2 linked regions of the Synechococcus elongatus PCC 11801 genome follow. The protein of the gene in region 1 interacts with the protein of each later gene in a pairwise test. Links are inferred from orthologs where the notes say so. Each region holds a gene or a part of one and is shown on either strand. Other genes may lie near its edges. The genes, in order: gyrA and gyrB.

Region 1 (3,459 bases):
CCCGAATTGTTTCGGGATCCCACTGGTTGAGCGGGAGGCTGAGCCGCAGTGTGCTGGGTGTTTCCTCCATTTGCAGCGCTGCGTTCATCACAATCGGAGTCCAGTTGAGGGCAGGGTCGGCAATTCCTGATCGCCACTGCAGCAATCGCAACATCGTGAGGTCTCCACTGGAGAACACTTCGATCATTCCCCGGTTGATGGGCGATTGGGGGACGGGAAACCGAAGTGCAAGCAGAGGGGGTTACCGCTCAGCACGCGTCTCAGAAAAGAGGGGCCGCATGATAGAATGAGCTTGCGAAGAAGCCTTGCAATAGCTTGATTTTGCGGCAGTTTAGGCCGCTTTTTTCGCTACTTTTCCCGACCTCAGTACTGGAGACAATCCGCCCATGAGTGCCCAGGAGCGCATCATCCAGACTGACCTGCGCAACGAGATGTCGCGTTCCTACCTCGAGTACGCGATGAGCGTCATCGTTGGGCGCGCACTTCCCGATGCTCGCGATGGCCTCAAACCCGTTCACCGTCGCATTCTCTATGCGATGTATGAGCTGGGCTTGACGCCCGATCGCCCCTTCCGGAAATGTGCGCGGGTCGTCGGGGAAGTGTTGGGTAAATATCACCCCCACGGCGACACAGCGGTCTATGACGCCTTGGTGCGCATGGCCCAAGATTTTTCGATGCGATCGCCGCTGATCGATGGCCATGGCAACTTTGGCTCGATCGACAACGATCCACCAGCCGCGATGCGGTACACCGAGTCGCGCCTCAAGCCGCTGACGACCGATGGCTTGCTGCAGGACATCGAAGCCGAAACCGTCGACTTCAGCGATAACTTCGATGGTTCTCAGCAAGAACCGACTGTTCTGCCGGCACGGTTGCCCCAGCTACTGCTGAATGGCTCCTCGGGCATTGCCGTCGGCATGGCGACCAACATTCCGCCCCACAATCCCGCGGAACTGATCGCCGGTGTGATTGCTCTGATCCATAACCCTGAGATCAGCGATCGCGAGTTGATGCGCCACATTCCGGGACCGGACTTCCCGACCGGTGGCCAAGTTCTGGGTGCGGCGGGTATTCGTGATGCCTACCTGACCGGCAAAGGCTCAATCACGATGCGCGGCGTGGCAACGATCGACACGATCGAAGCGCCAGGGCGTCCGGTGCGCGACGCGATCATCATCACGGAGTTGCCCTATCAGACCAACAAAGCGGCGCTAATCGAGCGAATCGCCGACATGGTCAACGAGAAGCGCTTGGAGGGCATCTCTGACATTCGCGATGAGAGCGATCGCGATGGCATGCGCATTGTCATCGAGTTGAAGCGCGATGCCTATCCGCAGGTAGTGCTCAATAACCTCTACAAGCAGACGCCACTGCAGAGCAACTTCAGTGCCAACATGCTGGCGCTGGTGGATGGCGAGCCAGTTCTGTTAACGCTGAAGCGATCGCTGGAAGTCTTCCTCGATTTCCGGATTGAGACGATCGCCCGCCGGACTCGCTACGAACTCCGCAAAGCGGAAGAGCGCGACCATTTGCTGCAAGGTTTGCTGATTGCCCTCAGTAACCTCGACGCGATCATTGAGCTGATCCGGCGATCGGCAGATGCCCCGCGAGCCAAACAGGAACTGATCGACGTTTACGGGCTCTCTGAAGTTCAGGCCGATGCCATCCTGCAGATGCAACTGCGGCGACTGACGGCATTGGAAGCCGAGAAAATTGAGCAGGAACACCAAGAGCTACAGCGTCGGATTGAAGACTATCGCGATATTCTGGCGCGCCGCGAGCGAGTCCTAGAAATCATTGAAACCGAGCTGGGACAACTGCAGCAGCGTTTCCAAGAGCCGCGTCGCACCACCTTGCTGGAAGCTGACGGCGAGCTGGAAACGATCGACCTGATCGCCAATGAGAAGTCGATTCTGTTGCTGACGGAGCAGGGCTACATCAAGCGGATGCCGGTCAACGAGTTCACGGCGCAGAGCCGGGGAACGCGGGGTAAAGCCGGCGCCAAAACTAAAGAGGATGACAGCGTTGAGCATTTCCTAACCTGCTGCGATCACGACAACATCCTCTTCTTCAGCGATCGCGGTGTGGTCTACAACCTGCCGGCCTACCGGATTCCGGCGGCCTCTCGCAATGCGCGGGGCGTGCCGATTGTGCAGTTGCTACCGATTCCTCGCGAAGAGCGGATCACCTCGATTGTGCCGGTCAGTGTCTTTAGTGACGACGAGTACTTGGTGATGCTGACCCAAGGCGGCTACATCAAGAAAACGGCGCTTTCAGCCTTTGCCAATATCCGCTCTAATGGTCTGATTGCGATCGCCCTTTCTGAAGGCGATCAGCTGCGTTGGGTGCGATTGGCGAAACCGGAAGACAGCATTCTGATTGGCTCCCGCAAGGGCATGACGATTCACTTCCGTGCCAGCCATGATGACCTGCGGCCGCTGGGTCGGGCAACGAGGGGTGTCCGAGCGATGTCCTTGCGATCGGGCGACACCTTGATCTCGATGGATGTGCTGCCAGCTTCTCTCACTGCGGATATGGCTGAGACTGGCGAGGAAGATGACAACGAAGAATTGGTAGAAGTTGTTGCTAGCCCCGGACCTTGGGTCTTAGTGGTCACGGCGCAAGGCTTGGGCAAACGGGTGCCCGTGCATCAGTTCCGGCTGCAGAAACGGGCTGGCCTCGGTTTGCGAGCGATCAAGTTCCGCAGCAAACAGGATGAGCTGGTTGCCCTGCGGATTGTTGAAAGCGGTGATGAACTGGTGATGATCAGCCAACGCAGCGTGATCATTCGCCAATCCAGTGATGCGATTCCGCAGCAATCACGGGCAGCAACTGGGGTTCGCGTTCAGCGTCTGGATAAGGATGATGTTCTCGCTGCAGTCGCTTTGGTGCCGCCAGGGGAAGAGGAAGTTGAAGATGGTGATGAGGGCGCGATCGCCAGCGACGAAGCCTAGCAATTAGAACTTGATTGACTGCAATCGCAGGATGGATGAGGGGCTAAACAGCCCCTTGTTTTTGTGAATTAGGGCAGTTGACCATGGGCGCTAGTCGTTCTCGAGCGAGTTGGGTAGGCCCTGTTCGGCAATCAGCCAGTCCATAAATTGCCGAGCGGTACGGCCCGATCGCCCGTTATGGCGAGTTGCCCATTGCTTGGCTCGAAATTCCAGCGTTTCCGAGGGCAACGTTAAGCCCACTTCGTTAGCTAAGTGGCGGACAATTGCTAAATATGTGTCTTGATCAACAGGTTCAAAGGTCAGGGTCAGACCAAAGCGATCGCTGAAGGAGAGCTTCTCTTGGACTGAATCCCAAGCATGCACTTCCTTAGCTTCTGTTGGATTGGGTCGCTCATCGAAATACTCTCGTACCAGATGACGCCGGTTCGAGGTCGCATAGACAGCCACATTGGGAGGGCGAGCAGTGAGGCTGCCTTCCAAAACTACTTTGAGGGCTTTGAAAGTT
Region 2 (3,299 bases), 350 kb from region 1 along the record:
GCAGGAATTACCGGAGTATTGGTGGCATAATCGGATACAGACAGAATTACTGATTGTTCTGCCAGGAGCTTCTATGTCTCTTCGTCTCGGCGATACCGTCCCCAACTTTACTCAGCAGTCCAGTGAAGGCGAAATCAACTTCTACGATTGGGCCGGAGATAGCTGGGTCATCCTGTTCTCGCACCCCGCCGACTATACGCCCGTCTGCACGACCGAATTGGGCACCGTCGCTAAGCTCAAAGATGAATTTGCCAAGCGCAATGTCAAGCCGATCGCGCTGAGCGTTGATGATGTTGAGTCCCACAAAGGCTGGATCAGCGACATCAATGAAACCCAAAGCACCCAAGTCAACTACCCGATCTTGGCAGACCCCGATCGCAAAGTGTCGGATCTGTATGACATGATCCACCCCAACGCCAACAACACCTTGACGGTGCGTTCGGTGTTCATCATTGATCCCAATAAAAAGCTGCGTCTGACCCTGACCTATCCCGCTAGCGCTGGTCGTAACTTTGACGAGCTGTTGCGGGTGATCGATTCGCTGCAACTGACTGATAACTACAGCGTTGCTACCCCTGCTAACTGGAATGATGGCGACGATGTTGTTGTCGTGCCGTCGATTCCGACTGAACAAGCGCGCGAGCAGTTCCCGAAAGGTGTCACGGAAGTGAAGCCTTACCTGCGTCTGACCCCGCAACCCAACCGCTAAGTCTTAGCAGGACCACTCAAGTTAAATCAGACTGAAAAAGTCCCTTCTGAAGTTTGCTTTAGAAGGGACTTTTGATATTTCAACCGATATGGAAAAAGGGACTGACTGAAGTCCCTTCTCTCTGCAGCAACAGGTTTGTAACGGTTAGATATCGAGGGCAGCCAGACTGAGTTGTGGGCCGTAGGTTTCAATGAACTCGCGGCGGGGTTGAACGCGATCGCCCATCAAGATGGTGAAAATGCGATCGGCTTCAGCGGCATCTTCGATCTCCACCCGTTTCATGGTGCGGGTTTCGGGATCCATCGTCGTTTCCCAAAGCTGCTGGGGCATCATTTCACCCAAACCTTTGAAACGCTGGATTGTGTAATTAGCATTCTCAGGGAAGCTCGCAATCCGCTCTTGCAGCTCGCGATCGTTGTAGCAGTAATAGTGATTACGACCACGCTCCAACTTATAAAGCGGTGGGCAAGCAATGTAGATGTAGCCCTGCTCAAGTAGCGATCGCTGATAGCGATAGAAGAACGTGAGCAAAAGGGTTCGGATATGCGCACCATCGACGTCCGCGTCCGTCATGATCACAATGCGGTGATAGCGCAGTTGTGAGGCATCAAACTCCTCGCCTTTAATACCGAGTCCAAGAGCCGTAATCAGGGCTTGGATTTCAGTGTTTTTGTAGATCTTGGCGTCGTCTGTTTTCTCAATATTGAGAATTTTGCCGCGCAAGGGCAGGATTGCTTGGAAGCGGCGATCGCGACCTTGTTTGGCGCTGCCACCCGCAGAATCCCCTTCCACAATAAAGATTTCAGACTCGCTAGGATCGCGACTCGAACAGTCCGCTAATTTACCCGGCAGTGTCGAAGATTCTAGAACGGATTTACGGCGTACTAGTTCTCGCGCCCGCCGCGCTGCTTCCGCCGCATTAAAGGCTTGGATGGCCTTTTCAAGAATTAGATCAGCAACGTTGGGATGAAACTCCAGATACTCCGTCAGCGTTTCGCCGACGAGTGTATCGACGATACCGCGAACTTCCGTATTGCCAAGCTTGGTTTTGGTCTGGCCTTCAAACTCTGGATCGGGGACTTTGACCGAAACGATCGCAGTTAAGCCTTCGCGGATGTTTTCACCGGAGAGATTATTATCTGCATCTTTGCGCTTATTCCGTTTGCGGGCGATCGTGTTCATCGTCCGCGTCAAGACGGTTTTCAGCCCCTCAATGTGGGTGCCGCCGTCGATCGTGCGAATGTTATTAGCAAAGCCAAGAATGCTGTCGCTGTAAGCATCAACACACCACTGCAGTGCAGCTTCAACCTGCACACCATCTTTCTCAGACTGCACAAAAATAATTTCTTCGTGCAGGGCCTGCTTGTCGGCATTCATGTAGGCGACGTATTCGCGAATGCCACCTTCAAAGTAATAGGTTTCTTTGTGGGGCTCGTGGTTTTTGGTGAGCTGCAAACGCTCATCCGTGAAGTCAATGCGAACACCCGCATTCAGATAGGCCAGTTCTTTGAGGCGACTGGCGAGGGTGCTGTAATCAAATTCTGTTGTTTCAGAGAAGATTGTGGCATCGGGCTTAAACCGAACCCGAGTCCCCCGGCGATCGCCAGCATCGGGTGATACCTGTAGCTCCCCAATCGGGTTGCCTTGCTCAAAGCGCTGCTGATGGGTTTTGCCTTCGCGCCAAACCGTCACCTGCACAAACTCTGACAGGGCGTTGACGACGGAGACACCCACCCCGTGCAAGCCCCCCGACACTTTGTAGCCGCCGCCGCCGAACTTACCGCCAGCGTGCAAGATCGTCAGCACCGTCTCAAGTGCAGACTTCCCCGTTTGGGGGTGAATATCCGTTGGAATGCCTCGACCGTTATCGGTCACTTGGCAGGAACCATCTTCTAGCAAGCGTACATCGATCGCGTTGCAATAGCCTGCCAGTGCTTCATCGACGGCATTGTCCACCACCTCGTACACTAGGTGATGCAAGCCTTTTGGCCCGGTACTGCCGATGTACATCCCGGGACGTTTGCGAACCGGCTCGAGCCCTTCGAGAACCTGAATCTGACTCGCGCCGTACTCGTTGGCCATGAATGCCGCGCCCCTGCCCCTGAAAAACCGGCCTTATTGAGCGTTTGAGCCCAAAAAGTATCAAAATACTAGCACAAAAGCCTTAAAGACGCTTCTGGGTGTCTCTGGAGGCGCGATCGCAGTAGAGATGGAATCGCATTTGAAATCAGGTTTGATTGTCCTTTGTGGCCCAACAGCAACAGGAAAATCGAGTTTGGCGATCGCGATCGCCCAGCAGTTAGGCAGTCCGATTCTCAGCGCTGATTCCCGCTTGATTTATCGCGGCTTCGATATTGGCACCGCCAAGCCCACGGCGACTGAACAGCAGCTCGCGCCTCACTATCTCATCGATCTCTGTGATCCGCGTCAGGGCTTTACCGTCGGGGACTATCAAGACCAAGCCGTCCCGCTCATTCAACAATTCCAAGCCCAAGGTCAAATCCCACTCCTGGTCGGCGGAACCGGACTCTACATCAAGGCAATCGTCAACGGTTTACGTTTTCCACGCATTGCGCCCCAACCTACGCTG

The links.
Region 2: the proteins of gyrA (region 1) and gyrB interact in binary tests that used the Escherichia coli proteins (3 or more experiments, as listed by UniProt). The link is inferred for Synechococcus elongatus PCC 11801 from one-to-one orthologs.

Annotation. Positions count from the first base shown.
Region 1 is NZ_CP030139.2:2,110,985-2,114,443, forward strand. The notes cover bases 34-3,170. They hold gyrA (DNA gyrase subunit A), read left to right. Parts: upstream 34-386; coding sequence 387-2,954; downstream 2,955-3,170. Other genes in these bases: DOP62_RS10510 (hypothetical protein), read right to left, coding at 34-154; DOP62_RS10520 (ATP-binding protein), read right to left, coding at 3,045-3,170. In the rest of the region: more of DOP62_RS10510, read right to left, coding at 1-33; more of DOP62_RS10520, read right to left, coding at 3,171-3,459. UniProt on the Escherichia coli protein: A type II topoisomerase that negatively supercoils closed circular double-stranded (ds) DNA in an ATP-dependent manner to maintain chromosomes in an underwound state.
Region 2 is NZ_CP030139.2:1,760,186-1,763,484, forward strand. The notes cover bases 323-3,299. They hold gyrB (DNA topoisomerase (ATP-hydrolyzing) subunit B), read right to left. Parts: upstream 2,792-3,299; coding sequence 854-2,791; downstream 323-853. Other genes in these bases: DOP62_RS08615 (peroxiredoxin), read left to right, coding at 323-709; miaA (tRNA (adenosine(37)-N6)-dimethylallyltransferase MiaA), read left to right, coding at 2,919-3,299. Outside these bases: more of DOP62_RS08615, read left to right, coding at 74-322. UniProt on the Escherichia coli protein: DNA gyrase negatively supercoils closed circular double-stranded DNA in an ATP-dependent manner to maintain chromosomes in an underwound state.